Regions from separate parts of the Streptomyces decoyicus genome, predicted to be linked through region 1. Evidence: predicted binding sites of a transcription regulator. Region 1 holds the regulator's gene; the other holds the start of a gene.
The links. The regulator HspR, encoded in region 1, represses chaperone genes until heat shock. The targets are predictions, from matches to a motif close to TTGAGNNNNNNNNNCTCAA.
Positions count from the first base shown of each region.

Region 2: a site for HspR is predicted at 15,119-15,137, ahead of lon (endopeptidase La). Genes of this name have one in related genera too.

Region 1 is NZ_CP082301.1:4,096,355-4,109,718, forward strand. Features, by position in the region: gene clpB (ATP-dependent chaperone ClpB) at 1-1,927, opposite strand, end outside; gene K7C20_RS17920 (Uma2 family endonuclease) at 2,054-2,437, shown strand; gene K7C20_RS17925 (pyridoxamine 5'-phosphate oxidase family protein) at 2,467-2,871, shown strand; gene K7C20_RS17930 (hypothetical protein) at 3,285-3,689, shown strand; gene K7C20_RS17935 (heat shock protein transcriptional repressor HspR) at 3,877-4,329, opposite strand; gene dnaJ (molecular chaperone DnaJ) at 4,331-5,506, opposite strand; gene grpE (nucleotide exchange factor GrpE) at 5,552-6,202, opposite strand; gene dnaK (molecular chaperone DnaK) at 6,199-8,058, opposite strand; gene K7C20_RS17955 ((Fe-S)-binding protein) at 8,348-10,630, shown strand; gene K7C20_RS17960 (FG-GAP repeat domain-containing protein) at 10,800-12,116, shown strand; gene K7C20_RS17965 (GNAT family N-acetyltransferase) at 12,190-12,753, shown strand; gene K7C20_RS17970 (Yip1 family protein) at 12,853-13,364, shown strand, end outside.
Region 2 is NZ_CP082301.1:5,652,928-5,671,197, forward strand. Features, by position in the region: gene K7C20_RS25055 (SAV_2336 N-terminal domain-related protein) at 1-108, shown strand, start outside; gene K7C20_RS25060 (YxD-tail cyclophane-containing RiPP peptide) at 213-443, shown strand; gene K7C20_RS25065 (FxsB family cyclophane-forming radical SAM/SPASM peptide maturase) at 584-1,753, shown strand; gene fxsT (FxSxx-COOH system tetratricopeptide repeat protein) at 1,855-4,890, shown strand; gene K7C20_RS25075 (multifunctional oxoglutarate decarboxylase/oxoglutarate dehydrogenase thiamine pyrophosphate-binding subunit/dihydrolipoyllysine-residue succinyltransferase subunit) at 4,982-8,767, opposite strand; gene K7C20_RS25080 (sensor histidine kinase) at 9,006-10,133, opposite strand; gene K7C20_RS25085 (response regulator transcription factor) at 10,130-10,867, opposite strand; gene K7C20_RS25090 (spermidine synthase family protein) at 10,942-11,706, opposite strand; gene K7C20_RS25095 (rhomboid-like protein) at 11,949-12,809, shown strand; gene K7C20_RS25100 (hypothetical protein) at 12,829-13,383, opposite strand; gene K7C20_RS25105 (YfbM family protein) at 13,468-13,965, opposite strand; gene K7C20_RS25110 (pentapeptide repeat-containing protein) at 14,209-15,042, shown strand; gene lon (endopeptidase La) at 15,160-17,568, shown strand; gene K7C20_RS25120 (lysozyme) at 17,647-18,270, opposite strand, start outside.

The sequences.
Region 1 (13,364 bases):
ACTCCGACATGTCGATACGGACCATCGCCCGCTCGTCGTCGAAGAGGAAGTCCGCGAGCGCCTTGGCCAGCTCGGTCTTGCCGACACCGGTCGGGCCGAGGAAGAGGAAGGAGCCGGTGGGGCGGTCCGGGTCGGCGATGCCGGCGCGGGTGCGGCGCACGGCGTCGGAGACCGACCGGACGGCCTCGGTCTGGCCGATCAGCCGCTTGCCGAGCTCCTCCTCCATCCGCAGGAGCTTCTGGGTCTCGCCCTCCAGCAGACGGCCGGCCGGGATGCCGGTCCAGGCGCCGACCACATCCGCGATGTCGTCGGGACCGACCTCCTCCTTGACCATGGACTCCTTGGACGCCTCCTGCTCGGCCTCGGCGGCGGCCGCCTCCTCCAGCGCCTGCTCCACGGCCGGGATCTCGCCGTAGAGCAGCTTGGAGGCGGTGTCGAAGTCGCCGTCTCGCTGGGCACGCTCGGCCTGGCCGCGCAGCTCGTCGAGCTTCTCCTTGAGCGCACCGACCCGGTTGAGGCTCTCCTTCTCCTTCTCCCAGCGGGCGGTCAGACCGCGCAGCTCCTCCTCCTTGTCGGCGAGGTCCTTGCGCAGCTTCTCCAGCCGCTGGAGCGAGCCGGCGTCGGTCTCGTTGCGCAGCGCCAGCTCCTCCATCTTGAGCCGGTCCACGGCGCGCTGGAGCTCGTCGATCTCCACGGGGGAGGAGTCGATCTCCATACGGAGGCGGGAGGCGGCCTCGTCGACCAGGTCGATGGCCTTGTCGGGCAGGAAACGGGAGGTGATGTAGCGGTCGGAGAGGGAGGCGGCGGCGACCAGCGCGGAGTCCGCGATCTGCACCTTGTGGTGGGCCTCGTAGCGGCCCTTGAGCCCGCGCAGGATCGCCACCGTGTCCTCGACGGTCGGCTCGGCGACCAGCACCTGCTGGAAGCGCCGCTCCAGCGCCGGGTCCTTCTCGATCCGCTCGCGGTACTCGTCCAGCGTCGTCGCGCCGACCATCCGCAGCTCACCGCGGGCCAGCATCGGCTTGAGCATGTTGCCGGCGTCCATCGAGGAGTCGCCGCCGGCGCCCGCGCCCACGACGGTGTGCAGCTCGTCGATGAACGTGATGATCTGGCCCTCGCTGGACTTGATCTCCGCCAGGACGGTCTTCAGCCGCTCCTCGAACTCACCGCGGTACTTGGCTCCCGCGACCATCGCCCCCAGGTCGAGCGCGACCAGCCGCTTGTTGCGCAGCGACTCGGGCACATCGCCCTTGACGATCCGCTGCGCCAGCCCCTCGACGACGGCGGTCTTGCCGACACCCGGCTCACCGATCAGCACCGGGTTGTTCTTCGTACGGCGGGAGAGCACCTGCACCACGCGCCGGATCTCGTGGTCCCGGCCGATGACCGGGTCGAGCTTGCCCTCGCGGGCGGCCGCCGTGAAGTCCGTACCGAACTTCTCCAGGGCCTTGTACGTGCCTTCCGGGTCGGCATTGGTCACCCGCTGCCCGCCGCGGGTCGCCTCGAAGGCGGCCAGCAGCTTCTTGGCGCTCGCCCCCTGGTCGGCCAGCAGCTCGCCGGTGCGGCCGCCCTTGGCGGCGATACCGATGAGGAGGTGCTCGGTGGAGACATAGGCGTCGCCGAGCTCCTTGGCTCGCTGAGTGGCGTCCGCGATGGCGGAGAGCAGATCGCGGTCCGGCTGCGGCGGCGCGACCGTCGAGCCCTGCACGCTGGGCAGCCCGGCGAGCTGCCGCTCGGCGCCGTTGCGCAGCACGGCGGCGTCCGCCTCGACGGCGGACAGCAGGTCCATGATGTTCTCGTTGTCCTGCCCGGCCAGCAGCGCGAGCAGGAGATGCGCGGACGTCATGTCCGCATGTCCGGCGGTGACCGCCCGCTCGTTGGCGGCGCTCAGCGCCTCCCGGCTCTTGTTGGTCAGCTCGGCGTCCACGTCCTCGCGATCCTCCTCGACTCGTCCTCAACAGCCTCTACGCCCAGTCTGGGCCCCGTCGGCGCGCCCGCGCGGCACATCCTGCTCGTGCCAACGTGCGATAAGTTGAGTCTATTCCACTCAAGGTTGATTGGAGCCCCCCACAAAGGACTCCTCCTCTCCCACGCGGCGGGCCAGCCCGCGGACCATGTGATCCCCGACGCCACCATCGCCCCGCGCGCACTGCGTCTCTTCCGCGGCGCCCCTCCCTGGATGCCCAGCGACGGCGTTGCCATGGTCGTCGAGGTGACGTCGAGCAAGCCCCACAAGGACCGTGTCGCCAAGCGCCATGGCTACGCCCGCTCCGGCATTCCGCTCCATCTCCTGGTCGACCGCGACAAGTCAACGGTCCCACTGTTCAGCGAGCCGGAGGGCGAGGACTACCTCAACACCCACATCGCCCCCTTCGGCAAACCCCTCCCCCTCCCCGCCCCCTTCTCCTTCGATCTGGAAACCGCCGACTTCCTCTGAACCCCGGGCCCGGAACTACCCTTGCCCCCATGGCCCATGACCTCAGTGCCCTCAGCCCGGAGTACCTCGCCTTCTGGGGCGAGTATCTGATGCCGACGCTCACCACGCTGCGTACGGACGGGACGCCGCACGTCGTCCCGGTAGGCGTCACCTACGACGCCGGGCAGCGCATCGCGCGGATCATCACCCGCAAGGACAGCGCCAAGGTCAAGAACATCCTCGCCGCCGGGGCGGACGGCGCCACCGTCGCCGTGTGCCAGGTCGACAAGGGGCGCTGGGCGACCCTGGAGGGCATCGCGCGGGTGCGTACGGACACCGAGTCGGTGGCCGACGCGGTGAGCCGGTATGCCGAGCGCTACGGCCGGACGCCGACGCCCAACCCCGATCGCATCATGATCGAGATCGCGGTGACCAGGGCGATGGGGCGGGCCTGAGAGCCTGCCCACCGCCTCCCCGTCCCGCCGGCCACACCGGCTCCCTGGCCGAAAACGGCCCCTTCCGCTCCGCCGTGAGCCGTCCACCTGGTACTCAGGAGCGACGGGAACCGAACAGCTCCGTGCAAGGACGGACGGCATCGGGCCTGCCCCAGGCAAAAGACGGCAGCTGGAGGCCGCATGGCGTCGGCATTGCGCATCGTGACGACCGTTCCGCGCCGTCCGCCCCCCACCCGACCGCGCCCGCACGCCGAGCTCTGCCCGCGCTGCGGCGGCCAACTGGCCGTCAACCAGGACGGCTGGAAGATCTGCCACGCCTGCGGTTACGCTTCGCCGCCCGGTACAGCCCCTCCTCCACGGGCCACCCACGGGGGTATCGTCGCCCCCACAGTCGCCACGCCCCGGAGGGCACGATGAACTCGGTCCGAGTGACGGCGATCGCCTGCCTGATGCCGCTGTCCGAGCTGGACGAGGATCCGTTCCTGGTCGATGACCGCAGCCAGCACGACATGTGCAAACAGTGGGCGGCAGCCCGTGACTACCGCCTGACCTGCCGGCTCAGCCTGCACCACCTGCGCGCCGACCACAGCGCGCTGTGGCGCGATGTCGAAGAGGGCCTGGTCGATGTGTTCGTGACGCCCAACCGCCGGGCCCTGGAGAACGCCATCGACGGCACCGCCGAGTTCACCGCACGGTGCGCCGCGGCCGGGGTGCGCCTGGAGACCGCCGACCTCGACGAGCCGGTCTACACGCTGGCGATGAAGTCACATGTGCACCGGCGGCTGTCGATGCCGACGGCGGGGTACAGCGGCTGCTGAGCGGTGGGGGCGGGGCGCGGACGGTACGCAGGCGGAAGCCCGCGGACTGAGGCCGCAGGAAGACAGCCGCAGGAGGACACCGGAAGACGCGCGGGGCAGGGAACAGGCGCAGAGACGCGACAAGGGCCGGGTTTCCCCGGCCCTTTGCCACGTCATGCGCCGGGTGCTCGCGCCCCGGGACGGCCGTTCACTCCGGCCGCTTGGGCCGCCACACCACCAGCGCACTGCCCTGCTGCACATCCTGATACGGCACCAGATCGCGCCGGTAGGAAGCGTGCACCGCCGCCTCCCGCTGCTGCATCGCGCTGGCCGCGCCCTCCAGGGCGCCCTGGAGCTCGATGACCCGCTGCTGAAGGGCCGCGACCTGGTTCTCCAGCTCGATGATGCGCTTGATGCCGGCGAGGTTGATGCCCTCGTCCTGGGACAACTGCTGCACCGTACGGAGCAGTTCGATGTCCCGGGCCGAATAGCGGCGGCCCCGCCCGGCCGTGCGGTCGGGCGAGACCAGCCCGAGCCGGTCGTACTGACGAAGGGTCTGCGGATGCAGGCCGGAGAGCTGAGCCGCGACGGAGATGACGTACACCGGCGACTCATCGGTCAGTTGATAGGGGTTACGACGCTGCCCGCCCCGGCTGTCCATCTCAAGCTCCCTTCGCGGCCTGGAACAGCTCTGCCCGCGGGTCCGGGCCCGCGGTCGCCTCGCGATAGGACTCCAGCGACTCCCTCGCCTTGTCGCTGAGGTCGCTGGGGACCAGCACCTCTATGGTGACCAGCAGATCACCGCGGGTGCCGTCCTTGCGGGTGGCACCCTTGCCCCGGGCCCGCATGGTGCGCCCGTTGGGGGTGCCGGCCGGCAGCTTCAGCGTCACCGGCGGACCGCCCAGGGTCGGTACCTTCACCTCGCCGCCGAGGGCGGCTTCCGGGAAGGTGACCGGCACCGTGACGGTGAGGTTGTCGCCCTTGCGGCCGAAGACCGGGTGGGCGTCGACATGCACGACCACATACAGATCGCCGGCCGGACCGCCCTGCTCGCCCGGGGCGCCCTTGCCGCGCAGCCGGATGCGCTGCCCGTCGGAGACGCCCGCGGGGATACGGACCTGCATCGTGCGGGCGCTGGTGGCGCGACCGCTGCCCTTGCAGACCTCACAGGGGTCCTGGGCGATCAGGCCCCGGCCCTTGCAGTCGGCGCACGGGTCGGTCAGCGAGAAGCCGCCGCCCGCGCCCCGGCTGACCTGGCCGGTGCCGACACAGGTCGGGCAGACCCGGGGCGTACCGTTTTTGTCGCCGGTGCCCGAACACGCCTTGCACGGCGCCTGGCTGGACATCCGCAGCGGGACCGTGGCCCCGTCCACCGCCTCGGTGAAGCTGAGCGTCACCTCGGACTCGATGTCCTGGCCGCGGCGCGCGTGGGTACGCGTACCGGCGCCGCCGCGGTTGAACAGACCGCCGAAGACGTCCCCGAGGCCCCCGCCGAAGCCGCCGCCCCCGCCACCCTGACCGGGCGCGCCTCCGAAGAGGTCGCCCAGGTCGAAGTTGAAGGAGCCGCCACCGCCGGCGGGACCCGGCCGGTAGCCGCCGTTGCCGAACAGCGTGCGCGCCTCGTCGTACTCCTTGCGGCGCTTGCTGTCCCCCAGGATGTCGTTCGCCTCGGAGATCTCCTTGAAGCGCTCCTCGGCCTTGGCGTCGCCCTTGTTGGCATCCGGGTGGAACTCGCGGGCGAGCTTCCGGTACGCCTTCTTGATCTCCGCTTCGGTGGCGTCCTTCGGGACGCCGAGGACCTTGTAATAGTCCTTCTCGACGAAGTCCTTGGTGCTCATCCCCGACGTCCCTCCTCCCGCGCGGATTTTCTGTTTGCCCTCACGTCAGCCCTCGTCCGGGCCACCGCTCTCCTCGTCCGAAGCCTTCACGTCCTCGTCGGAGGTGGACTTGGCGCCCTGCGCGCCCGGCTGCGGCTCGGCGACGGCGACCCGCGCGGGGCGGATCGTTCGCTCACCGATGCGATACCCGGGCTGCAGGATCGCCACGCACGTCGTCTCGGTGACATCCGGTGCGTACGAATGCATCAGCGCCTCGTGGATCGTCGGGTCGAAGGGCTCGCCCTCCTTGCCGAACTGCTGGAGACCCAGCTTGGCGACCACGGTCTCCAGCGATTCGGCCACCGACTTGAAGCCGCCGACCAGTTCGCCGTGTTCACGCGCACGGCCGACGTCGTCGAGCGTGGGAAGGAGCTCGGACAGGAGATTCGCCGCGGCGATCTCCTTGACCGTGACCCGGTCCCGCTCCACCCGACGGCGGTAGTTCTGGTACTCCGCCTGGAGCCGCTGGAGGTCCGCCGTGCGCTCGTTGAGCGCGGTGCGTACCTGGTCCAGCTGCGCCTGGAGCGCTATGTCCGTTACGTCCCCGGCCGGGGCCGAGCCCGCCTTGTCGGCGGACTCGGCCTGCGCCGCGTCTTCGGGAGCGGCGTCGGAAGGGACGTCGGGCTTCTCGTCGAAGCCCGGGGTCTCCTCCGTCACGCGGCACCATCCTTCTTCGGCTTCTCGTCGTCGACGATCTCGGCGTCCACGACGTCATCGGCGGCGTCCTGGGCCTGCTCACCGGCAGCGGCGCCCTCGGCACCGCCGGCGGCCTGCGCGCCCTGGGCGTCGGCGTACATGGCCTGACCCAGCTTCTGGGAGACGGCCGCGACCTTCTCGGTGGCGGTGCGGATCTCGGCCGTGTCCTCGCCCTTGAGCTTTTCCTTCAGCTCGGTGAGGGCTTCCTCGACCTCGGTCTTGACCTCGCCCGGGACCTTCTCCTCGTTGTCCTTGAGGAACTTCTCGGTCTGGTAGACGAGCTGCTCGCCCTGGTTACGGGCCTCGGCGGCCTCGCGGCGGGCGTGGTCCTCGTCCGCGTACTTCTCGGCCTCCTGGCGCATCCGGTCGACCTCGTCCTTCGGCAGCGAGGAGCCGCCGGTGACGGTCATCTTCTGCTCCTTGCCCGTGCCCAGGTCCTTCGCGGTCACGTGCATGATGCCGTTGGCGTCGATGTCGAAGGAGACCTCGATCTGCGGGACCCCGCGCGGGGCCGGCGGCAGACCGGTCAGCTCGAACATCCCGAGCTTCTTGTTGTACGCCGCGATCTCGCGCTCGCCCTGGTAGACCTGGATCTGCACGGACGGCTGGTTGTCCTCGGCCGTCGTGAAGATCTCGGAGCGCTTGGTCGGGATCGTGGTGTTGCGCTCGATGAGCTTGGTCATGATGCCGCCCTTGGTCTCGATACCGAGGGACAGCGGGGTGACGTCCAGCAGGAGGACGTCCTTGACCTCACCCTTGAGCACACCGGCCTGGAGGGTGGCGCCGATGGCGACGACCTCGTCCGGGTTGACGCCCTTGTTGGCGTCCTTGCCGCCGGTCAGCTCCTTGACGAGCTCGGCGACGGCGGGCATACGGGTGGAGCCGCCGACCAGGACCACGTGGTCGATCTCGGACAGGTTGATACCCGCGTCCTTGATCACGTTGTGGAACGGGGTCTTGCAGCGGTCCAGGAGGTCCGAGGTGAGCTGCTGGAACTGCGAGCGCGTGAGCTTCTCGTCCAGGTGCAGCGGGCCCTCGGCGGAGGCGGTGATGTAGGGAAGGTTGATCGTCGTCTCCGTGGAGGACGACAGCTCGATCTTCGCCTTCTCAGCGGCCTCGCGCAGGCGCTGGAGCGCCATCTTGTCCTTGGCGAGGTCCACGCCGTGGCCGTTCTGGAACTGCTTGACCAGGTAGTCGACGACGCGCTGGTCCCAGTCGTCACCACCGAGGTGGTTGTCACCGTTGGTGGCCTTCACCTCGACGACGCCGTCACCGATCTCCAGCAGCGAGACGTCGAAGGTGCCGCCACCGAGGTCGAAGACCAGAATGGTCTGGTCGTCCTTCTCCAGGCCGTAGGCCAGGGCGGCCGCGGTGGGCTCGTTGACGATCCGCAGGACGTTGAGGCCCGCGATCTCACCGGCCTCCTTGGTGGCCTGGCGCTCGGAGTCGTTGAAGTAGGCCGGAACGGTGATGACCGCGTCGACGACCTTCTCGCCCAGATACGCCTCGGCGTCGCGCTTGAGCTTCTGCAGGATGAAGGCGCTCATCTGCTGCGGGTTGAAGCCCTTGCCGTCGATGTCGATCTTCCAGTCGGTGCCCATGTGGCGCTTGACCGACCGGATGGTCCTGTCGACGTTGGTGACCGCCTGGCGCTTGGCGACCTCGCCGACCAGCACCTCGCCGTTCTTGGCGAAGGCGACAACGGACGGCGTGGTCCTGGCGCCCTCGGCGTTGGTGATGACGGTGGGCTCACCGCCTTCGAGAACACTGACGACGGAGTTCGTCGTGCCCAGGTCGATGCCGACCGCACGTGCCATTTCAATTCCTCCAGCTGACTTGAGTGGAACAGGCTCAACAGTGCAGCACCGAAGAAATCCTGTCAACAGACCTGAGTCGAGTGCGCTCAAGTTTTATATCGCCCTTACCGTCACCAGGGTTCCATCCCAGGACGCGGAGGCCGCACAGAGGGTTGCCTTCGCGACGCAGATCACCGGCCGGGCGGCTTCATGGGGCGGAGGAGAATGGGTAACCTCAGCGGCAGACCCAAAAAGTTACCGCTTAGTAGTTCCCACCGTTTTCCGCTCTCGCAGGTACGAGGAGCCTCCCATGCAACTCGCCGCGATCATCGTGTCGCTGGTGCTCATCGCGGTCGCCGTGGCGCTGTTCGGCCGCGCCCTCCTGCAGATCTACCGCCAGATGCGGCTGGGCCAGCCGGTGCCCGCAGGCACCCGGACCGACGCTCCCGCCCAACGGACCGTCACGGTGGCCAAGGAGTTCCTCGGCCACACTCGCATGAACCGCTGGGGCGTCGTCGGCGTGGCGCACTGGTTCGTGGCGGTGGGCTTCCTCACCCTGCTGCTGACGATCGTCAACGCCATCGGCCAGCTCTTCCAGGCCGACTGGCTGATCCCGGTCATCGGCGACTGGCTGCCGTGGGAGATGTTCGTCGAGGCGATGGGCACGATGACGACCGTGGGCATCATCGCCCTGATCGTCATCCGGCAGCTGAACCGTCCCGGCGGCGCGGGCCGCAAGTCCCGCTTCGCGGGGTCCAACACCGGCCAGGCGTACTTCGTCGAGACCGTCATCCTCATCGTCGGCATCTGCATCGTGACGCTGCACGCCCTGGAGGGCGCCCAGCACGGCGTCGACCACTACGAGCCCGCGTACTTCGTCTCGTACCCCCTGGTCGTGGCCTTCAAGGGCATGAGCCTGGGCACCGTGCAGAACCTGACCTACCTCTTCGCGGGCATCAAGATCGCGACGTCCTTCATCTGGATGATCACGGTCTCGCTGAAGACCGACATGGGTGTGGCCTGGCACCGCTTCCTCGCCTTCCCCAACATCTGGTTCAAGCGCGAGGCGGACGGCGACGTCGCCCTCGGCGCCCTTCAGCCGATGACCACCCAGGGCAAGCCGATCGACTTCGAGGACCCGGGCGAGGACGACCAGTTCGGCGTCTCCCAGATCGAGCACTTCTCCTGGAAGGGCCTGCTCGACTTCTCCACCTGCACCGAGTGCGGCCGCTGCCAGTCGCAGTGCCCCGCCTGGAACACCGGCAAGCCGCTCTCCCCGAAGCTCCTGATCATGGCGCTGCGCGACCACGCGCACGCCAAGGCGCCGTACCTGCTCGCGGGCGGCGGCAAGGACGAAGAGGGCAACGAGAAGGCGAGCGCCGAGCAGCTCGCCGACGTCCCCGCGTCCGCGCTGGCCGAGGCCGAGCGCCCGCTGATCGGCACCCTCGAAGAGAACGGCGTCATCGACCCGGACGTCCTGTGGTCCTGCACCACCTGCGGCGCCTGTGTCGAGCAGTGCCCGGTCGACATCGAGCACATCGACCACATCGTCGACATGCGCCGCTACCAGGTCATGATCGAGTCCTCGTTCCCGTCCGAGGCGGGCACGATGCTCAAGAACCTGGAGAAGAAGGGCAACCCCTGGGGCCTGGCCAAGAAGCAGCGCCTGGCCTGGACCAAGGAGGTCGACTTCGAGGTTCCGGTCGTCGGCCAGGACGTCGAGGACCTCACCGAGGTCGAGTACCTCTACTGGGTCGGCTGCGCCGGCGCCCTGGAGGACCGCGCCAAGAAGACCACCAAGGCCTTCGCCGAGCTGCTGCACATCGCGGGCGTGAAGTTCGCGATCATGGGCGGCGACGAGAAGTGCACCGGTGACTCGCCGCGCCGTCTGGGCAACGAGTTCCTCTTCCAGCAGCTCGGCGCCGAGAACGTCGCCACGCTGAACGCCGCATTCGGTGAGTCCCTCAACGAGGAGGGCGGGGTGGACGAGTCGACCAAGAAGCCGAAGTCGTCGAAGAAGATCGTCGCGACCTGCCCGCACTGCTTCAACACGATCGCGAACGAGTACCCCCAGCTGGGCGGCGAGTACGAGGTCATCCACCACACCCAGCTGCTCCAGCACCTGGTGGACGAGGGCAAGCTCACCCCCGTCACCCCGGTCGAGGGTCTGATCACCTACCACGACCCCTGCTACCTGGGCCGCCACAACAAGGTCTACACCCCGCCGCGCGAGATCATCGCCAAGGTGCCGGGCCTGCGGAACGAGGAGATGCACCGCCACAAGGAGCGCGGCTTCTGCTGTGGCGCCGGCGGTGCCCGCATGTGGATGGAAGAGCGCATCGGCAAGCGCATCAACAACGAGCGCGTCGACGAGGCACTGTCGCTGAACCCCGACATCGTGTCGACGGCCTGCCCCTTCTGCCTGGTCATGCTGACCGACTCGGTCAACGGCAAGAAGAACGACGGCAAGGCGAAGGAATCCGTCCAGGTCGTCGACGTGGCCCAGCTGCTGCTGGACTCCGTCAAGACCCCCGCCGACCCGGCGGCCGACGAGGAGTCCGAGGACGCGCCGGAGCCGGAGCCGGTGAAGTAACGGCGCGGACAAGCGCGTTGGCCGAGGGCCGGTCCCTGTTCCGTACGGGGGCCGGCCCTCGGTATGCCGGGCCGCGGGTGCGGGCGGCATGGCGGGGCGGCGGGCCCCGGGGAGCATCGGGGGCCGCGGAGGACGAGACGACAACAGCGGCACGGGTGGGGTGGGCGGTATGCACAGACGGATCGTCACGACAGCGGGGCTCGGACTGGTCGCCCTTCTCAGCTCCTGCGGTCTGCTCTCCCCCTCCGGCGACGCCCACCGCGCCGCCCCGCACCGCACCTCGTCACTCCCTGCCGCGCGCCCCGTCCCCGTCGGCCAAGGCAGCAAGGCCGCCGGTGACTTCAACGGCGACGGCCACCCCGATCTGGTCCTCGACAGCCTGCTCGCCCGCGGCCATGACGACGACCCGGGCATCGGCATCGTCTACGGCTCCGCACACGGACTCGCCCCGGCCACCCGGGAGTTGCTCACCCCGGCCCGGAACGCCGCCCCCACCCGGACGGCCGTCCCCGCCGCCTTCGACGCCGAGACCGTCTGCGACCTCGACCGGGACGGCTTCAGCGACCTCGTCGTCACCACCGACCCGCCCTACGACGGCGTGGGCCGCCCGCCCGTCCCCGTACAGCTCCTCTTCGGCTCGCCGCGGGGCCTCGGCTCCGCCCGCGCCGTCAAGCTCCGCATCCCCGACCGGGCGCGCTTCGGCAACGAGTGGCCCGACCAGCCGGTCTGCGGTGACTTCGACGGCGATGGCGCGCCCGACCTGGCCGTCACCGCCTCCGGCCCCCGGATCAGCTATCTGCGGGGCCCGTTCACCCGCACCGGCGCTCCCGAGGCGGCCGGCGCCCCCCTCGGCATCCCCGGAACCGCCCTGGCCGCCACCGCGCCCCTCGCGCCCTCGTCCGACATCGACCACGACGGCGCCGACGACCTCCTCGTACGCTCCGCCGACCCCGGCCGCCGCGCCCGCAGCCGCCTCGCCCTCGGCGGCCCCCGGGGCCCGCTCCGCGCCGGCCCGGCCGTCTACCCGCCCGGCTACGCCACGGCCTTCGGCCGCTTCGCCGGGCCCGGCCGGGGGGTGACGTCCGTCACCGCCGACACCGACGGTCTGCTGTCCGTCGGCGGCCGCCCCGGCCGGATCCGTACGGGCACGGGCCAGGTCCCCACCCTCGCGGCCGGCGATGTGCACCACGACGGCCACCCGGATCTCGTCCTCGGCGGCACCCGCCCGGCCCTGCTGGGCGGCACCGCGCACGGGCTGTCCGCCACCCCCCGCCGCCTCCCCGTGCCCCGTCTCCCCGGCGCCGGCCGCCCGCACTCCACGGTTCTCGCCCTCGCCGACTTCGACGGTGACCGCCGGGCCGATCTCGTCCTCCTCACCCGGCGCGGCCGCACCCACGACCGGGTGACGGTCCTCACCGGCGGCCCCTCGGGCCTCGCCGCGCACCCCGCCCTCTCCTTCACCACGGCTGACTTTGCGGCTCCCTGACCGCTCTCGCCGCGGATTGTGGTGCGTGGCTAATACAGTTGCCCGGCGCCGGACGCGCGCCGAACATGACGCCATGGACACAGACACGGGCAGGGACACGGCCGACGGTCCGGGCGCCATGGCACGCCCCACCCCACCGGGGACGCCGCCCACCTTGCCCGTCACGACCCGGCTCGCCCTCCCCATCGACGCCCCCGCGATCGCCGCCGTCCACCAGGCGTCACGGCAGGCCACCATGCCCTACCTGCCGCCCCAGCGCCGTACCCACGAAGAGGTCACCCGCTGGATCCGGGAGATCGTGCTGCCGCAGTGCCACACCGTCGTCGCCACCCGCGGCCCCGAGCTCCTCGGCTACGCGGCCGTACAGGGCGACCTGCTCGACCAGCTCTACCTCCGGCCGGACGTCCGGCGCGCCGGCATCGGCACCCTCCTCCTCGCCGAGGCGCGGCGGCACCGCCCCGACGGCCTGTCCCTGCACGTCTTCCAACTCAACGCCGACGCACGGGCGTTCTACGCCCACCACGGCTTCCGGGTGGTGGCCATCCACGACGGCCGCGCCAACATGGAGAACCTGCCGGAGCTCACCCTCCGCTGGGCCCCGGCCCCGGAGCCCCTGATCCCTCGGGGAACCCCCTAGGGGATGTCACAGGTCAGATGCAAACCCCGCCCCGATCCGCCTGCTCCGCCACCCGATCCGCACGGACCAGGTACTTTCGAGTACGTGGCTGGATTCAGGATGGGTCGCGGACGGGATGCCCGCCCCGCGCAGAACGGACAGCAGGGACAGCAGGGGCAGCAGGCTCCGTACGGGCAGCAAGGGCCGTACGGGCAGCAGCCCCCGCCGCCCCCTGGACAATGGCAGCAGGCGCCGCAGCAGGCCCCTCAGCACTACGGGGCCGGGACGCAGGGGCAGACGCAGCCGCACGGGCAGTACGGCGAGCCCGAGTACTTCGGCGACGGTGGCTACCAACCCCAGCAGCAGTCCTACGCGCCGTACTCCAACGACAACAACCCCGGCCACACGCAGCAGTTCAGCGTGGGCGACACCCCGGACGCCTACGGTGCGCCCCAGGGCCAGTACGACCACGGTCCCGAGGGTGACTATGCGTCCGGCGGCACCTACCGCGCCGGCCAGACCAGCGCACCGCCGGCCGGCCCCCGGCTGCACTGGAAGCAGCTGCTGTCCGGCATCGTGCTGCGCCCCGACGCCACGTTCTGGCAGATGCGCGACCACGCGGTCTGGGCCCC
Region 2 (18,270 bases), 1.6 Mb from region 1:
CACGCCTACCGCGAGAGCTGGGAACAGTGGCAGCGCGCCGCCGAGGACACCGGCGACGAGGCCCAGCGTACCCGCGCCCGGATGCGCGCCCTCGAAACCACCGCCTGACCGCCCCGCGCCCCCGCCCGGCTGCCTGGCAGTCCACACCGGAACGTGTTTCTGTGGACGGGAGTTCGGGAACACACACGTCCAGCCGGCCAGAGGAGAGCAGCGTGGCGACTACCCCCCGCACCGAACCGGTGGTCGCCGTCCCGCCGGTGCCGTCGGCCGAGCGGCTGCCGGTCTTCGACGGGGTCGATGTGGCTGCGCTGGCCGAGATGACGGGGCATCCGATGCTCCGGGAAGTCGCGGCGCAGCTGGTGCGCAATTGGGTGCCGGCGGGCGAAGCGGTGGCCTACTACGACGACGGACCTGGCATGTGGGTTTCCGCCGACCCGTCCTGAACGACTGAATTTGGGCAATAGGTTAATGAATTCGGCCAGCTGTCGAACGACTTTGGTTGCCTTGTCGAGGGGCGAGCCATGTATGGAGCAGCGGGCGTCGACCGGGTGTCCGGACGTCGACGGAGGCGGGGGGCGACGTCGTGGTGTGCGAGACCGACCGGGCCGCCGCGGTCCCCTTCCGGCAGCTCGTCCTGAAGCTGCACAGCCGCTGCAACCTCGCCTGCACCTACTGCTACATCTACACCAGCCCTGACCGCAGTTGGCGCCACCGCCCGCGGGCCGCCCCGCCGGGCACCGTACGCCAGACCGCCCTGCGCATCGCCGAGCACGTCGCCGCCCACCGGCTGCGTGAGATCCGCATCGACCTGCACGGCGGAGAACCCCTGCTCACCGGTCCCGGCCCGCTCCTCGACCAGGCGCAGGCCATCCGGGCGGCGGTCCCCGCGCAGTGCGCGGTGCACTTCGGGGTGCAGACCAACGGCACCCTCCTCACCGCCGCGTCGCTCGGGGCGCTGGCCGACGCGGGGTTCCGGATCGGGCTGAGCCTGGACGGCGGCACCGCCGGGCTCAACCGCCGCCGGATCGATCACGCGGGCCGGTCCTCCTGGCCCGCGGCCTCCCACGCCGCACGGCTGCTGTCCGGGCGTCCCGGAACGTTCGCGGGCATCCTGTGCACCATCGATCTCACCGCCGATCCGGCACAGGTCTACCGCAGCCTGCGGGCGATGGGCCCTCCCATGCTCGACTTCCTCCTCCCGCACGCCAACTGGGCCAGCCCGCCCCCGGCCCTCGTGGGCGCGGCGAGCCCCACCCCGTACGGAGACTGGCTGTGCACCGCGTTCGACCTCTGGTGGGACGGTCCGGGCCAGGGACTGCGGGTCCGGCTGTTCGCCGAGATCATCGGCTTGCTCCTGGGGCGGCCCAGCTCCACGGAAGCGGTCGGGCTCTCACCCGTCGTGGCCCTGGTGGTGGACACCGACGGTGCCATCGAGCAGGTGGACTCGCTCAAGTCCGCCTACGAGGGAGCGGCCGCGACCGGCCTGGACGTCTTCCGGCACAGCTTCGACGAAGCCCTCGCGCACCCGGGCATGGCCGCCCGCAGACAGGGCCGGGACGGGCTCGGCGACCAGTGCCGCGCCTGTGCGCTGGTGGAGGTCTGCGGCGGCGGGAACTACGCCCACCGCTACCGCGACGCCGGCAGCGGCTTCCGTAACCCGTCCGTGTACTGCGGGGATCTGGAGAGACTGATCCGGCACATCGCACGGCGCCTGAAGGCGTCCCTGGAACCAACCGGACGGCTCCCGAGATGACCTGACGCACTGTCGTCATATCGGGGCACACTTGGGTTATCGTGCCAGCCAGCCAGGCAGCTGAGCACGCTTGACCCACCGCATCGCAGGGGGACGGTCGCATGGCCGATCAGTCCAGTTCCGCCGGCGCCGCCGACCACATCACGATCAGCTATGCGGGCTTCGCCAGGCCGTGGGCGGCCTGGCTCTCGCATCAGCTGGAGCAGCTGGGGCACCACACGACGATGCTCCGCTGGGATCCGCAGGCGGACACCGCCCTGGCGGAGGAGCTGTCGGGACTGCTCACGGCCGAGGGCCGGCTGCTGATGGTGCTCGACGACTGGTATTTCCGGCTGGGCCCCAAGACGCAGGAGGAGTGGACGGCCGCACTGCGCGAAGTGGTCTCCCCGCACGCCGACCGGTTCGCGGCGGTGAGCGTGGCCACCCAGAGCCTGCCCGCCACGGCCTCCCTGCTGCGCCCCGCCGACCTGCGCGACCTGGACGCGACCGAAGCCAACCGCCGGGTGCTGAACCGGCTGGGCATCGCGGTGACCGGCCCGGTCGCGAACGAGGACGCGCCCGGCGCACCGCGCTTTCCGAACGATCCCCCCGAGATCTGGAACATCCCCCGCCGCAACAACCGCTTCACCGGCCGCGACGACGCACTGGAAGAGCTGTACGGCAAGCTGGCGGGCTCCGGGGGGAACTCCGGCCCGCCCCTGGAGACCCGTCTCGCGCTGTACGGCATCTCCGGCGTGGGCAAGAGCCAGATCGCCGCCGAGTACGCCCACCGCTTCGGCAACGACTACGACGTGGTGTGGTGGATCAGCGCCACGAACCGCGGTGCGGCGCGCGAGCAGCTGGCGGAGCTGGCCTCCCGGCTCGGGCTGCCCGTGGGGCAGGAGATCGGCGACCGGATCCGGGCGGTCCACGAGGCGTTGCGTACCGGCCGCCCCTACCGCCGCTGGCTGCTGATCTTCGACAGCGCCGACGACATGGAGCAGATCGAGGACCTGGTCCCCGACGGCCGCGGCCATGTCCTCATCACCACCCTCACCCGCGACTGGTCGGGCTCCGGCAGCGCCCAGGAGATCGAGGTCCTCCCCTTCACCCGCATCGAGAGCGTCGCCTACGCGCGGCGGCGGGCCCCGCGGCTGACGTCGAGGGACGCGGACGACCTCTCCGACGCCGTACAGGACCTGCCGCTGCTGCTGGCCCAGACCGCGGCCTGGCTGGACGCCAACCCGATGCCGCCGCGGGAGTACATCGAGCTGATCCGGCGGGGCGAGCCGAGCCTCGTCGGGATCCGCATCTCCACCGACTACCCGATGGCCTTCCAGACCAGTTGGGCCATAACCCTCAACACCCTGCGCGAGCGCAGCCCCGCCGCCGTCGAACTGCTCAAGCTGTTCGCCTTCTTCGCCCCCGACGCGATCCCCGTCCCCAAACTGGCCAAGGCCCGCCGCGGGGACCTGCCCGAGCACCTCGCCGATCTCGCGGCCGAGCCGATCAGCTGGAACACGGCCCTGCGGCGGCTGACCGAATCCACCGCCGTACGCCTGGACTACCAGGTCTCCTCGGGGCAGGACCCGGCCGTCGAAACCGCCCAGATGCACCGGCTCTACCACCGCTTCCTGCGCAGCGACATGACCGAGGAGGAGCGGGACGCGCTGTCCGCGGCGGCCTGCCGGGTGCTGGTCTCCGCCGATCCGCAGAACCCCTTCGACACCCGGGAGTGGGACCGCTACGCCGAGCTCATCCCGCATCTGGAGCCGGCCGGTGCGCTGGACAGCGCGGACCCGTCGGTGCAGGGGCTGGTCGTCAACTGCGTCGAGTACCTCCGGGTGCGCGGCGAGTACCGCATGGGGCTGCGGCTGTGCGAACAGTTCATGTTCCGGTGGAAGACCAGGCTGGCACCGACGCAGCGCACGATGCTGGTGCTCACCCACCAGCACGCCAACATGCTGCGGCGGCTGGGCCGTTACCGCGAGGCGGAGGCGGTCGGCAGCGCCATCGTGGACGAGCTGGAGTCCGAGCGCGCCGAGCGCGCGGGGGACGGCGGGACCGGCCGCGTCGAGGCCGACGCGGATCTGCTGCGGGCCAAGGACGGACTGGCCGGGACCTTGATGACGCTGGGGGCCTACCAACGGGCGTGCGACCTGTTCGAAGAGGTCGCCGCGCACTACACCGAACTGCTCGGCCCCGAAGCCCCGCGCACCGTGGCGTCACGCAACAACCTCGCCATCGCGCTGGGTCTGCTCGGACGGTACCCGGAAGCGCTGGCCCTGCTGCGCGAGGTGGTCACGATCCGGGAGCGGGAGCTGCGCGCCCGCCACCACCTGACCCTCGGCACCGGAACGGGCTACGCCCGGATGCTGCGGCTGACCGGCGAGTACCGCGACGCCCTCTCGCGCCAGGAGCTGAACGCGCGGCTGCACCGCCAGGTGATGGGCCTGCACACCCCGCAGACCCTGCGCGCCGAGCACAATCTCGCGCTGTGCATGCGGCGCATGGGCGACACCGCACAGGCGGGCGCGCTGATGGCGGATGTCGTCGAGCGCAGCAAGCGGGTGCTGGGAGTGCGGCACCCGGACACCTTCATGATGCAGGCGGACCACGCCACGTTCCTGCGCGAACACGGCGACCTCGGCCGGGCCCGTGAACTGGCCGAAGAGGTCGCCGAGCGCTACCGCACGCTGGTCGGGGAGAAGCATCCGTACGCCCTGGGGACGCTCGCCAACGCGGGTCTGGTGCGGTCCGAATTCGGCGAGCACGCACAGGCGCTGGCCCTGGCGACGCAGGCGCTCGAAGGGATGACCGCGGCCGTGGGCGCCGATCACCCCTGGACACTGGGCTGTGCGCTGAACGCCGCCGCGGCCCGCAACCGCGCCGACGACGAGGAAGGCGCCGTCGAGCTGGGCCGGGACACCATGCAGCGCGCCGCCGAGGCGCTGGGCGACACACATCCGCTGACCCTCTCGGCGAAGACCGCACTCGCCGACGACCTGCGGGCGCTGCGCCGGGCCAGGGACGCCTCGAAGCTGGAGCAGGAGGCCGTACAGCAGCTCACCGACACCCTCGGGGCCGAGCATCCGCACACGGTCTCGGCCCGCCGCCGGCGCCGCCCCTACTGGGACTTCGAGCCGCAGCCCGTGTGAGCCTCCACCGGCACGGCGAAGGGCCTGTCCCCGCAGCTGCGGGAACAGGCCCTTCACTCACTACCCACCGGTGCTCCGGCGGCCCGGACGCCTACGCGTCGAAGGCCTCCGCGACCAGCTGTGCCTGCTCTGCCTGGTGGCGCTTGGCGGAGCCGACGGCCGGCGACGAGGAGTGCGGCCGCGAGATGCGGCGCAGGCGCTCGCCGTGCGGGACATCGGCACCGACGGCCAGGTCGAGGTGGTCGATCAGGTTGAGGCCGAGGAACGGCCACGCACCCTGGTTCGCCGGCTCTTCCTGGGTCCACAGGTACTTCTCGGCGTTCGGGAACTTGGCGATCTCCGCCTGGAGCTCCTTGCCGGGAAGCGGGTAGAGGCGCTCGATGCGGACGATCGCGGTGTCGTTCGCGCCGCGCTTCTCGCGCTCGGCCTCCAGGTCGTAGTAGACCTTGCCGGAGCAGAAGATGACCTTGCGGACATCCTCGGCCTTGACCGTGGAGTCGCCGATGACGGGGCGGAAGCCGCCCGTCGTGAACTCTTCCGTCTTCGACGCCGCGGCCTTCAGACGCAGCATCGACTTCGGGGTGAAGACGACCAGCGGCTTGTGGTGCGGGTTGTGGACCTGCCAGCGCAGCAGGTGGAAGTAGTTCGACGGCAGGGTCGGCGCGGCGACCGTCATGTTGTTCTGCGCGCACAGCTGGAGGAAGCGCTCGATCCGGGCCGAGGAGTGGTCCGGGCCCTGGCCCTCGTAGCCGTGCGGGAGCAGCAGGGTGACGCCGGACGTCTGGCCCCACTTCTGCTCCGCCGAGGAGATGAACTCGTCGACGACCGTCTGGGCGCCGTTGACGAAGTCACCGAACTGCGCCTCCCACATGACCAGCGCCTCCGGGCGGGCCAGCGAGTAGCCGTACTCGAAGCCCATCGCCGCGTACTCGCTGAGCAGCGAGTCGTAGACGTTGAAGCGGGCCTGGTCCTCGGAGAGGTAGAGCAGCGGGGTGTAGTCCTCGCCCGTCTCGCGGTCGATGAGGACCGCGTGCCGCTGGCCGAACGTGCCACGGCGGGAGTCCTGGCCGGCCAGCCGGACCGGGGTGCCCTCCATCAGCAGCGAGCCGACGGCGAGGGTCTCGCCCATGCCCCAGTCGATGGTGTTGTCCTCGACCTGGGCCGCGCGGCGCTGGAGCTGGGGCAGCAGACGCGGGTGGACGGTGACCCGCTCGGGGATGTTGACCTGCGACTCGGCGATCCGCTTGACGACCTCCTGGGAGATCGCGGTGTCCACGTAGACCGGGAACTCGGCCTTGGGCTGCGGCACCTCGGGGGCCACCGGGGCCGTCGTGGCGTCGCGGACCTCGGTGAAGACCTTCTCCAGCTGGCCCTGGAAGTCCTGGAGCGCCTGCTCGGCCTCTTCCAGCGTGATGTCGCCGCGACCGATGAGGGACTCGGTGTAGAGCTTGCGCACCGAGCGCTTCTTGTCGATCAGGTCGTACATCAGCGGCTGGGTGAAGGCCGGGTTGTCGGACTCGTTGTGACCGCGGCGGCGGTAGCAGATCAGGTCGATGACGACGTCCTTGTTGAACGCCTGGCGGAACTCGAAGGCCAGGCGCGCCACGCGGACGACGGCCTCCGGGTCGTCACCGTTCACATGGAAGATCGGCGCCTCGATCATGCGGGCCACGTCGGTGGCGTACATGGAGGAGCGGGCCGACTCCGGTGCGGCGGTGAAGCCGACCTGGTTGTTGATGACGATGTGCACCGTGCCGCCGGTGCGGTAGCCGCGCAGCTGGGACATGTTCAGCGTCTCCGCGACCACGCCCTGGCCGGCGAACGCCGCGTCACCGTGCAGCTGGATCGGCAGGACCGTGAAGTCCGTGCCGCCCTTGTTGATGATGTCCTGCTTGGCGCGCGAGATGCCCTCGACGATCGGGTCGACGGCCTCCAGGTGGGAGGGGTTCGCGGCCAGCGAGACCTTGATCTGCTCGCCGTCGAGACCGGTGAAGGTGCCCTCGGCGCCCAGGTGGTACTTCACGTCGCCGGAGCCGTGCATCGACTTCGGGTCGAGGTTGCCCTCGAACTCGCGGAAGATCTGCGCGTACGACTTGCCGACGATGTTGGCGAGGACGTTGAGGCGGCCGCGGTGGGCCATGCCGATGACGACCTCGTCCAGGCGCGATTCGGCCGCGGAGTCGATGACCGCGTCCAGCAGCGGGATGACGGACTCGCCGCCCTCCAGCGAGAAGCGCTTCTGCCCGACGTACTTCGTCTGGAGGAACGTCTCGAACGCCTCGGCGGAGTTCAGCCGGCGCAGGATGCGCAGCTGCTCCTCGCGCTCGGGCGACTTGTGCGAGCGTTCGACGCGGTCCTGGATCCACTGGCGCTGCTTGGGGTCCTGGATGTGCATGAACTCGATGCCGGTGGTGCGGCAGTACGAGTCGCGCAGCACGCCCAGGATGTCGCGCAGCTTCATCATGGACTTGCCGGAGAAGCCGCCGACCGCGAACTCGCGCTCCAGGTCCCACAGGGTGAGCCCGTGCTCGGTGATGTCGAGGTCGGGGTGCTTGCGCTGGTGGTACTCCAGCGGGTCGGTGTCGGCCATGACGTGGCCGCGGACCCGGTAGGAGTGGATCAGCTCGAAGACCCGCGCGGCCTTGGTGACGTCGTCGTCGTGCGAGGCGTCGATGTCGCGCAGCCAGCGGACCGGCTCGTACGGAATCCGCAGCGACTTGAAGATGTCGTCGAAGAATTCGTTGTCGCCGAGCAGCAGCTGGCTCATGATGCGCAGGAACTCGCCGGAGGCGGCGCCCTGGATCACCCGGTGGTCATAGGTGCTGGTCAGCGTCATGACCTTGGAGACACCCAGCTTGTTCAGGGCGTCCTGCGAGGTGCCCTGGAACTCCGCGGGGTAGTCCATCGCGCCGACGCCCATGATCATGGACTGGCCCGGCATCAGACGCGGCACGGAGTGCACGGTGCCGATGCCGCCCGGGTTCGTCAGCGACGCGGTGACTCCGGTGAAGTCGTCCATCGTCAGCTTGTTGTCGCGGGCCCGGCGGACGATGTCCTCGTAGGCCTGCCAGAACTCGAAGAAGGTCAGCGTCTCGGCCTTCTTGATGGCGGCGACGACGAGCTGGCGGTCGCCGTTCGGCTTCACCAGGTCGATGGCCAGACCGAGGTTGATGTGCTCGGGCTTGACCAGCGTCGGCTTGCCGTCCTTCTCCGCGAAGGAGTAGTTCATCGACGGCATGGCCTTGAGGGCCTGCACCATCGCGTACCCGATGAGGTGGGTGAAGGAGACCTTCCCGCCACGGGCCCGCTTGAGGTGGTTGTTGATCACGATGCGGTTGTCGAAGAGCAGCTTCACCGGGACCGCGCGGACGGACGTGGCCGTCGGCAGCTCCAGGGAGGCGTTCATGTTCTTCGCAACGGCGGCCGATGGGCCGCGCAGGGTGACGAACTCAGGACCGGCAGTGATCTCGCCGTCGGCCTTCTGCGGGGCCTTGGCGGCCGGCTTGGCCGGCGCGGACTTCGCCGGCGCGGCCTTGGCCGGGGCCGGGGCGCTCGCGGCCGGCTTCGCCGGGGTGACCGGCTCGGCGGCAGACGGCTTCGGCTCGGCTGCGGCAGGCGCCGCCGGGGACGACTGCGCCGGAGCGGCCGGAGCGGAGGTGGAGCCCTCCGCCGGCTGGCTCGGCGCGGTGGCGCCGCCCGGCTTGTAGTCGGCGAAGAAGTCCCACCAGGCTCGGTCTACCGAGTTCGGGTCCTGGAGGTACTGCTGGTAGATCTCGTCGACGAGCCACTCATTGGGACCGAACGCGGCAGCAGGGTTCTTTCCCTGCCCCTCTTGGTCGGTCGAGATGCTCGAGCTGTTGGGGGACTGTAGCGACACGGCGGCAACCGCCCTCTTCCGCTTCCTAAGGTGGTGGACAGCGGGAATAAAGGCTACGCCTGTTGTGACCCCGGATGCAGGCCGGGAGGGGCACTCGTCGTGTACGTCACATTCCCGGAGGGGTTTCGGGGCATGACTTGGCGGGAAACACACGATGTTTGCCTGCACGCGGGTAGGGGGCATCGACGTGGCACCCGCGGAGTGAGTGCTTCCACTACCGACCCTACGTCAGCGGCCGTCAGCTTCGAGCTGACTCCAACCCCGGAAGAGTGACCCGGATCCGGCAACCGCGTGCAGATTCGGCCACGCCGATGCGTCCGCCGTGCAGATCCACCGCCCAGCGCGCGATCGCCAGGCCCAGGCCCGTCCCGCCGTCGGAGCCGGGGCCCGAGGGGGCCGGGCCGCCGCGGTTGAACCGTTCGAAGACCCGGTAGCGCTCCGACTCGGGGATGCCGGGCCCCTCGTCCTGTACGTCCAGCTCCAGGCTCTCGGGACCCTCGCCGCGCCGCGCGTGCACCGTGACCCGGCCGTGCCGGGGGCTGTGCTTGATCGCGTTGTCGATGAGGTTGGCCACGACCTGGTGCAGCCGCTCGGCGTCCGCGTGCGCGGTCAGCTCCGGCGGCGAGACGTCGAGGTGGAGGTGGACGTCCGTACGGGTGTGGGTGCCGGAGCCGGCCACTCCGGCCAGCGTGGAGGCGCCTCGGCTCATATTGGCCTCCTTGAGCACCCCGGACAGATACGGCCAGACCTCGAAGCGCCGCGCGTGCAGCGGCACCACCCCGTTGTCCAGCCGGGACAGGTCCAGGAGGTGCTCGACGAGGCGGCCCAGCCGCTCCGTCTGCTTCAGCGCCGTCCGCATCGTCTCCGGGTCCGGCTCGCTGACCCCGTCGACGACGTTCTCCAGGACGGCCCGGAGCGCCGCGATCGGGGTGCGCAGCTCGTGCGAGACATTGGCGACCAGCTCCTTGCGGTGGGTGTCCACCGCCTCCAGGTCGGCCGCCATCCGGTTGAAGGCGTTCGCCAGGTCACCGAACTCGTCACGGCGCTCCGAGCGGACCCGGCGGCTGTAGTTGCCGTGCGCCATCGACCGGGTGACATCCGTCATCTCGTCGAGCGGAGCGGTCAGGCTGTTGGCCACGAACTGGGTGATCAGCAGCGAGGCGATGATCGAGAAGATCGTGATCACCCGCAGCTCGGTCGCCGAGTGCATCGCGACGAAGACCAGCAGCGTGGTGATGATCACCGAGACGCTGACCAGCGCCCCGAGTGCGGCCTTCACCGAGCGGTACGGGTCCAGCGGGCGCAGGCCCTCCCAGATCCGCTGCCACAGTGCCTTCGCGGGCGTCCGCCACCACCGCCGCGTCATGCGGCCGGGGTCTCCAGGGCGTAGCCGACGCCATGGACCGTACGGATGCGCTCGGCGCCGATCTTGCGGCGCAGCGCCTTGATGTGGCTGTCGACCGTACGGGTCCCGGAGGCGTCCGCCCAGTCCCACACCTCGGCCAGCAGCTGCTCACGGGAGAGCACCGCGCGCGGGGTGTTCGCCAGGCAGACCAGCAGATCGAACTCGGTGGGCGTCAGATGGACGTCCGAGCCGCGCACCCGCACCCGGCGCTGGGCGTGGTCGATCTCCAGCTCGCCCAGCCGCAGAATGCCGGTGCGCGGGGTGTGCGCGGCCAGCGCGGCGCGCTCGACCCGGCGCAGCAGCACATGCACCCGGGCGGCCAGCTCGCGCATCGAGAACGGCTTGGTCATGTAGTCGTCGGCGCCGACGCCGAGGCCGACCAGCATGTCGGTCTCGTCGTCCCGGGCCGTGAGCATCATCACCGGCACCGGCCGCTGGGCCTGGACCCGGCGGCACACCTCCAGGCCGTCGAAGCCCGGCAGCATCACATCGAGGACCAGCAGATCCGGCTGCCAGGCCTCGGCGGTCTCCACCGCGGCCGGGCCGTCGGTGGCCGTCTGCACCTGGAAGCCCTCGGCGCGTAGCCGGGCCGCGATGGCCTCGACGATCGTCGGGTCGTCCTCCACCACCAGCACCCGGCGCTGGGCGCCCGGCGTGGCAGCGGCGCCGCCCTGCGTTGTCTGAGTCTGGTCCATCGCCCGCCCCTGCATGTCCCCTGCGTGGTCGCGTATTGCTGGGCAGCAGCGTACGGGCATGGTGTGACTGTCGGCTACGCGCCCTTCCGCGCAAGATGGACCACGTCAGGGACGCCTCGGACAACGGGGATCTCTTCCGTATGTACCCCGCTGAAACCGGCATTTCGTAGTGCTTCCTCGAATGCCGGCGAGGGTTGTGCGGACCAGACGGCGAGCACTCCGCCGGGTGTCAGACGGTCACGGCAGGCGGCGAGTCCGGTGGGGGAGTAGAGGCTGTTGTTGTCCTCGGTGACGGTCCAGTCGGGGCCGTTGTCGATGTCCAGGCACAGGGCGTCGTAGGCGACTTGGCCCGCATCCGTCCACAAATGCGCGACCAGGTCGGTGTGCAGGATCTCGCTGCGCGGATCGGCCAGTGCGGCCGCCGAGACCGCCGACAGCGGGCCCGTGCGGTGCCAGTCGATGACGGCTTCCTCGCGCTCGACGACGACGATCCGGCCCCAGCGCGGCTGCCCGGCCGCGCGGGCCAGGGAGAAACCGACGCCGAGACCCCCGATCAGCACGGACGGCCGTGCGCGGCCGGGCGGCAGCGCGGCCAGCGCGGCGTCGATCAGCAGCCGTTCGGAGCGGCCGTCGGAAGTGTCCATCAGGAAGCAGCCGTTGGCGATGATCTCGTAGACCACAGGCGCGCCGGGGGTCCCGGAGCCGTCCGTTCCCGGGCCTTCGAGGGGTCCGCCCCGTTGTCGCAGCACCACCTCGCCGTACGGGCCCTCGCGGCGGTCGAGCGTGCGCGGGGCCTCGGGGAGGCCGGTCGTTGCCTGCGTCGGAGTAACGGGAGCCATGGCGCCATGGTGGCCAATACGGGCCGTGCCGGTCCAACGCTTTGGGCAGGGTTCCGCCGCCGGTGGCACGGACGTGACCCCTGTGATGACGGTTGCCTTGTGTGAGGGATATCACTCACACAGGTTCTTCATGGGTTGAGCATGCAGGGTGGTCCGGAACGTAGGGCGAGGCAGAGGAATCACGGCCGGGGGGACGGGCGTGGCTGACCGGATGTGCCATGGACGGAAGGGGTCTCGGACAAGTGAGCTGGCTGGGAACCGCCGAGAAGGAACGGGCCGGCCGTGCGCCGTCCGTCATACCGGGGCCGGGTAACGGGACGGGCGCGGTGCCGGACCTGCTGCCGGGGATTCCGCGGCAGCGCGAGCCCCGGCAGGCCGGCGGCGTCGCGGCGGAGGCGGTGCCCAGAGCCCCTCGGACATCCCCCCGGGCGCGGCCGTGGCGGCTGCTGCCCACTCCGGCCGGCACGCCCTTCACCTTCGGCTACGCCCTCCTTCTCGTGGCCACCTCGCTCTTCACCGAGTACGCCGACCCGGCACTGGTCTCCGAACTGCTCCAGGGCTCCAGTACGGACGTCGTCCACCTCGCGCAGGCCCCGCTGCTGGTGCTCGTCGCCAGCGCCCTGTGGATCGCGGGCGGCATGACCTCCGCGTACGCCATCGGCTTTCTCTTCGTCCTGACGGCGCTGGAACGGCGGATCGGCGGGCTGTGGGCCGCCGCCGTCTTCTTCGGCGGCCATGCGCTGGCCACCCTCGCCACCGAACTGCCCGTCGCCTTCTCGGTCGCCGCAGGACGGCTGCCGGAGAGCTCGCTGCACCGCCTCGACTACGGCATCAGCTTCGGCGTGATGACCTGTATCGGAGCTCTTGCGGGCCTGCTGCCGGCCTGGTTGCGCTGGCCGCTGCTGGCCGGCGCCGGCTACCTGGCCGTGACCGGTCTGCTCGCCTACGTCGACCCGGTGTCCGACTGGGGCCATCTGCTCTCGCTCGCCCTGGGCGCGCTGAGCTGGCCGCTGCTGCGCCGCCGGCGCGCCCGCCGTGCCCGGCCCGCACCGCTCCTGGGCGACCTGGGCCGGCCGGCGCTGCGGGGCGTGCGGACCTACTGAGCGCTCCGGGGCCGCGCGCCTACGACCGGACGCTCGCCCGGTACGTATGGGCGATGGCGTAGGCGCAGCCGCCCAGCAGCGCCACACCGGACAGCACGCCGCTGACGAACGGCACCCAGGCCACGGCGGAGGTCGCCGCCATGCCCAGCCCGATCACGCCGAGCGCGGTCAGTGCGACGCCGGGGACGGCGATGCTGCGCCGCTTCCAGACCGCCATCAGCGCGACGAAGTGCAGGCCGACGATCAGCGCGATCCAGGCCACGGCGGTCTCCTGGGGGGCGCCCGCCGCCCGCAGCGCGAGATTGCCGCCGATCAGCAGCACCACCTCGGCCCCCACGACGAAGGCGAACTTCCCCCGGAACCAGTCGGCTTGCGGAGCCTCGGCGTCCGCCTCGGCGGGCCGGCCGTGGCGCCCGGCCCGTAGTGCGAGCGCCAGCAACCCGGCGAAGGTGAGCACCGCGAGCACCCGCAGGGCGATGCCGACAGCGGGATCCAGCGGGTCGTGCGCGTTGGCGACCACGAAGATCGTCCCGAAGAGAGCGCCGATGAAAACTCCGGACATCCGCTGCAACATGCCGTGAAGGTAGCAGTCATGACGAGGTGTGAGGGGGGATGCGGCGGGGCTTTCCGTGCGGCCCGGCCGGACCGCGTCGCGCCGCTATCCGAGCCACATCAGCATGCCGTCCCCCTGGTCCGCCGCCGCGCGGAAGAACGGCCGCAGCAGCTCGTAATGCTCGCTCACATAGTCCAGGGGCTCGCCCCGCTCCCAGACGATCGTCGGGTACACCTCCGCCTTGGCGAGGTCCTCCGGGCCGACGCCCGCCGTCAGGCGGTCACCGGATATCTCCGCCAGCGCCCCGGCGGCGGCCCGCACCTGCTCCGGGGTGAGGTAGCGGGGCGGACCGTAGCCCCAGTCGTCGGCATCCGGGACGGCCTCCTCGCCATGGACGATGTCCACCGGGAAGGACGCCCTGCGCAGCAGGAATCCGAGGGCGTCCCAGGCCTTGTCGATGTCCAGGCAGCGCGCCAGCGCGGGCTGCGGGCACTCGGCGGCTTCCGTCTCCATCCGCCCGCCGACCAGCGCCAGCGCCCACTCGGGGTCCCCGAGGGCACGGTCGAGTTCGGCAGGAGTGACACGTGCGTACTCTCCGATCATGCTCATGGTCCCGAGGCTAGGGGCGGGCACTGACAACTCCCGGCGTCCGACGGCCCGATGCCCTCCCGCAGCGAGCGAATCCGGCCAGGGAGGGTGGGCCTCCGCGGCCTGGGAGAATGGGGGCTCGTTCCGAGCGCGGTCCAGGGCGCGTCTTTCGGATCACCCCGGGCCCGCGGCTGATCCGGGCCGATCCACACGTCACGCCCTGGCGCGGTGCTCGCCGGCCGCAGGAGTGCACGCATCTTGTCCCCAGACCGCAAGCAATCGATTCCGGACACCGTCGATCTCGGGCTCCAGTCCGACTGCGGGAGCTGTTTCGGGCTCTGCTGTGTCGCGCTGCCGTTCGCCGCCTCGGCGGACTTCGCGATCGACAAGGACGCGGGGCGCCCCTGCCCGAACCTTCAAACGGACTTCCGCTGCGGCATCCACAGCGGCCTCCGCACGCGGGGCTTCTCCGGCTGCACCGTCTTCGACTGCTTCGGCGCCGGCCAGAAGGTCTCCCAGGTCACCTTCGGCGGACAGGACTGGCGGCAGGCCCCGGGTACCGCCCGGCAGATGTTCGACGTCTTCCCCGTCATGCGGCAGCTGCACGAACTCCTCTGGTACCTGGCCGAGGCGCTGACCCTGCCGGCGGCCCGCCCGGTACACGCCGACCTGCGCACCGCGCTGGAGAAGACCGAGCAATTCACCCGCGGCAGCGCCCAGGAGCTCACGGAGCTCGACGTCCCGGCCCACCGGGGCGAGGTCAACGCCCTGCTGCTGCGCACCAGCGAACTCGTACGGGCCAAGGTGCCGGGCCGCAAGAAGGAGCGGCGGGGCGCCGATCTCATGGGGGCCCGCCTCAAGGGCGCCGACCTCCGGGGCGCCAACCTCCGCGGGGCCTACCTCATCGCCGCCGGCCTCACGGGTGCCGACCTGCGCACGGCGGACCTGATCGGTGCCGATCTGCGGGACGCGGACCTGGGCGGCGCCGACCTCACCGGCGCCCTCTTCCTCACCCAGTCACAGCTCAACGCGGCCAAGGGCGACGCCGGCACCAGGCTGCCGGCGGCCCTGTCCCGGCCCGCCCACTGGTAGCGCGCCGCCTTCGATCGCTGACAGCCGATCGCTGACAGCGAACGCACGCGGGGGAACATCTTCCGGCCCGGCTGCATTGAGTGGGTAAAGCTCAACTTGTTTGCCGAAGGGGAGATCATGGCTTCGACGTCCACATCGCTCACTCTGCCCGTGCTGCCCCTCGATGACGAGGTCGTGCTCCCCGGCATGGTGGTGCCCCTGGACCTGTCCGACACGGACGTGCGGGCAGCGGTGGAGGCCGCGCAGGCCGCCGCCACCTCGGGTAACAAGCCGCGGGTGCTGCTCGTTCCCCGCGTCGACGGGACGTACGCCGGCATCGGCACGCTCGGGCGGATCGAGCAGGTCGGGCGGCTGTCCGACGGCGACCCCGGGGCGCTGATCCGGGGCCTGGGCCGGGTACGGATCGGTTCCGGCACGACCGGGCCCGGAGCCGCCCTCTGGGTGGAGGGCACGACCGTCGAGGAGACCGTCCCCGACCCGCTGCCCGGCGCGGTGGCCGAACTCGTCACGGAGTACAAGGCGCTGGCCACCAGCTGGCTGCGCAAGCGGGGTGCCTGGCAGGTCGTCGACCGCGTCCAGCAGATCGAGGACGTGCCGACGCTGGCCGACAACTCCGGCTACTCGCCGTTCCTGACCACCGAACAGAAGGTCCAGCTGCTGGAGACCGTCGATCCGGTCGCCCGGCTGAAGGCCGCCACCGAGGCGCTGCGCGAGCACCTCGCCGAGCAGGATGTCGCCGAATCCATCGCCAAGGACGTCCAGGAAGGCGTCGACAAGCAGCAGCGGGAGTTCCTGCTGCGGCGGCAGCTGGAGGCGGTCCGCAAGGAACTCGCCGGGCTCAACGGCGACCCGGAGGACGAGGGCGACGACTACCGCGCCCGGGTCGAGGCCGCCGATCTGCCCGAGGACGTCCGCAAGGCCGCCCTCAAGGAGGTCGACAAGCTGGAGCGGTCCAGTGACCAGAACCCCGAGGGGTCCTGGATCCGCACCTGGCTGGACACCGTCCTGGAACTGCCGTGGAACGAACGGACCGAGGACGCCTACGACATCGCCGGCGCCAAGGAGATCCTGGACGCCGACCACTCCGGCCTGGAGGACGTCAAGGAGCGGATCACCGAATACCTGGCCGTCCGCAAGCGGCGGGCCGAGCGCGGGCTCGGCCTGGTCGGCGGCCGCCGCGGAGGCGCCGTACTGGCGCTCGTCGGGCCGCCCGGTGTCGGCAAGACCTCGCTCGGTGAGTCCGTCGCACGGGCCATGGGACGCAAGTTCGTCCGGGTCGCGCTCGGCGGCGTCCGGGACGAGGCGGAGATCCGCGGCCACCGCCGGACGTATGTCGGCGCGCTGCCGGGCCGGATCGTACGTGCCATCAAGGAAGCCGGGTCGATGAACCCGGTGGTGCTGCTCGACGAGATCGACAAGGTGGGCTCCGACTTCCGGGGCGACCCGGCAGCCGCCCTCCTGGAGGTCCTGGACCCGGCGCAGAACCACACCTTCCGCGACCACTACCTGGAGGTCGAACTCGACCTCAGCGATGTGGTCTTCCTGGCCACCGCCAACGTCCTCGAAGCCATCCCCGAGCCGCTGCTCGACCGGATGGAGCTGGTCCGGCTGGACGGCTACACCGAGGACGAGAAGGTCGTCATCGCCCGGGACCACCTGCTGCCGCGCCAGCTGGAGCGGGCCGGTCTGGAGCCCGGCGAGGTCACTCTGGAGGACGACGCACTGCGCAAGCTGGCGGGCGAGTACACCCGCGAGGCGGGCGTACGGAATCTGGAGCGCGCGGTCGTCAGGCTGCTGCGCAAGGTGGCCGCACAGCACGAACTGGGGCAGCAGGAGCTGCCGTTCACGGTCGGTGCGGAGCAGCTGCGCCCGCTGATCGGGCGGCCGCACCACACCCCCGAGTCGGCGCAGGACCCGGCCGTGCGGCGCACCGCCGTGCCCGGTGTGGTCACCGGCCTCGCGGTCACCGGCGCCGGCGGCGATGTGCTCTACGTGGAGGCCTCGCTCGCCGATCCGGAGACCGGGGCGTCCGGACTCCAGCTGACCGGCCAGCTCGGCGACGTCATGAAGGAGTCCGCACACATCGCGCTGTCCTTCCTGCGCTCCCACGGCGCGGAACTGGAGCTTCCGGTCGCCGACCTGAAGGAGCGCGGTGTGCATCTGCACGTACCGGCGGGCGCGGTCCCCAAGGACGGGCCGAGCGCGGGCGTGACGATGACGACGGCACTGGCCTCGCTGCTGTCGGGCCGGCAGGTCCGGCCGGACGTGGCGATGACCGGCGAGGTCTCGCTGACCGGGCGGGTGCTGCCGATCGGCGGCGTGAAGCAGAAGCTGCTGGCGGCACACCGGGCGGGGATCACCACCGTGGTCATCCCCCAGCGCAATGAACCGGACCTGGACGATGTGCCGGCCGAGATCCTCGAAGCCCTGGAGGTCCACCCGGTCGCGGACGTCCGCCAGGTGCTGGAGCTGGCGCTGACCCCGGCGTCGAACGGGGCCGCGCCCGAGGTGCCGGTCGCGGCGTGACGGCAACGGCGGCCGGTCCGGCTCCCGCAGAGGGCCGGGCCGGCCGCCGCGTGGCAGACGGGACTTCGAAGGCGGGCGCTAGCCGTTGGCGAGTGCCCGGAGGCGGTCCAGCGCGCCGTTGAAGCGGTTGTGGTCACCGACCGTCGGGCCGGCCGAGGTGTACTGCCAGATGGTGTGGAAGCCCCAGCCGGCCGGGAGCTCGCCGACCGAGGAGCCGTAGCGCGGTACCCACAGCGGGTTGACGGAGCCGAAGGCGGCGGAGTTGCCGGTGCACTGCTTCCACCAGCTCGTGGAGGTGTAGATGACGGCATCGCGGCCGGTACGGGCCTTGTAGGTGGCGAACCAGTCCTTCATCCAGTTGACCAGTCCGGCCGCGCTCAGCCCGTAACAGGTCGCCCCGTAGGGGTTGTACTCCATGTCGAGCGCGCCGGGCAGCGTCCTGCCGTCCTTCGACCAGCCGCCGCCGTGGTTGACGAAGTAGGTGGCCTGGGCGGCACCGCTGGAGGTGTTGGGCGTGGCGAAGTGGTACGCGCCGCGGATCATCCCGGCGTTGTACGAGCCGTTGTACTGCTGCGCGAAGTAGGGGTTGGTGTAGCTGGTGGACTCCGTCGCCTTCACATAGGCGAAGCGGACGCCGCTGTTCCAGAGCGTCGGCCAGGCCACATTGCCGTTGTGGCTGCTGACGTCCACGCCCTCGACGGA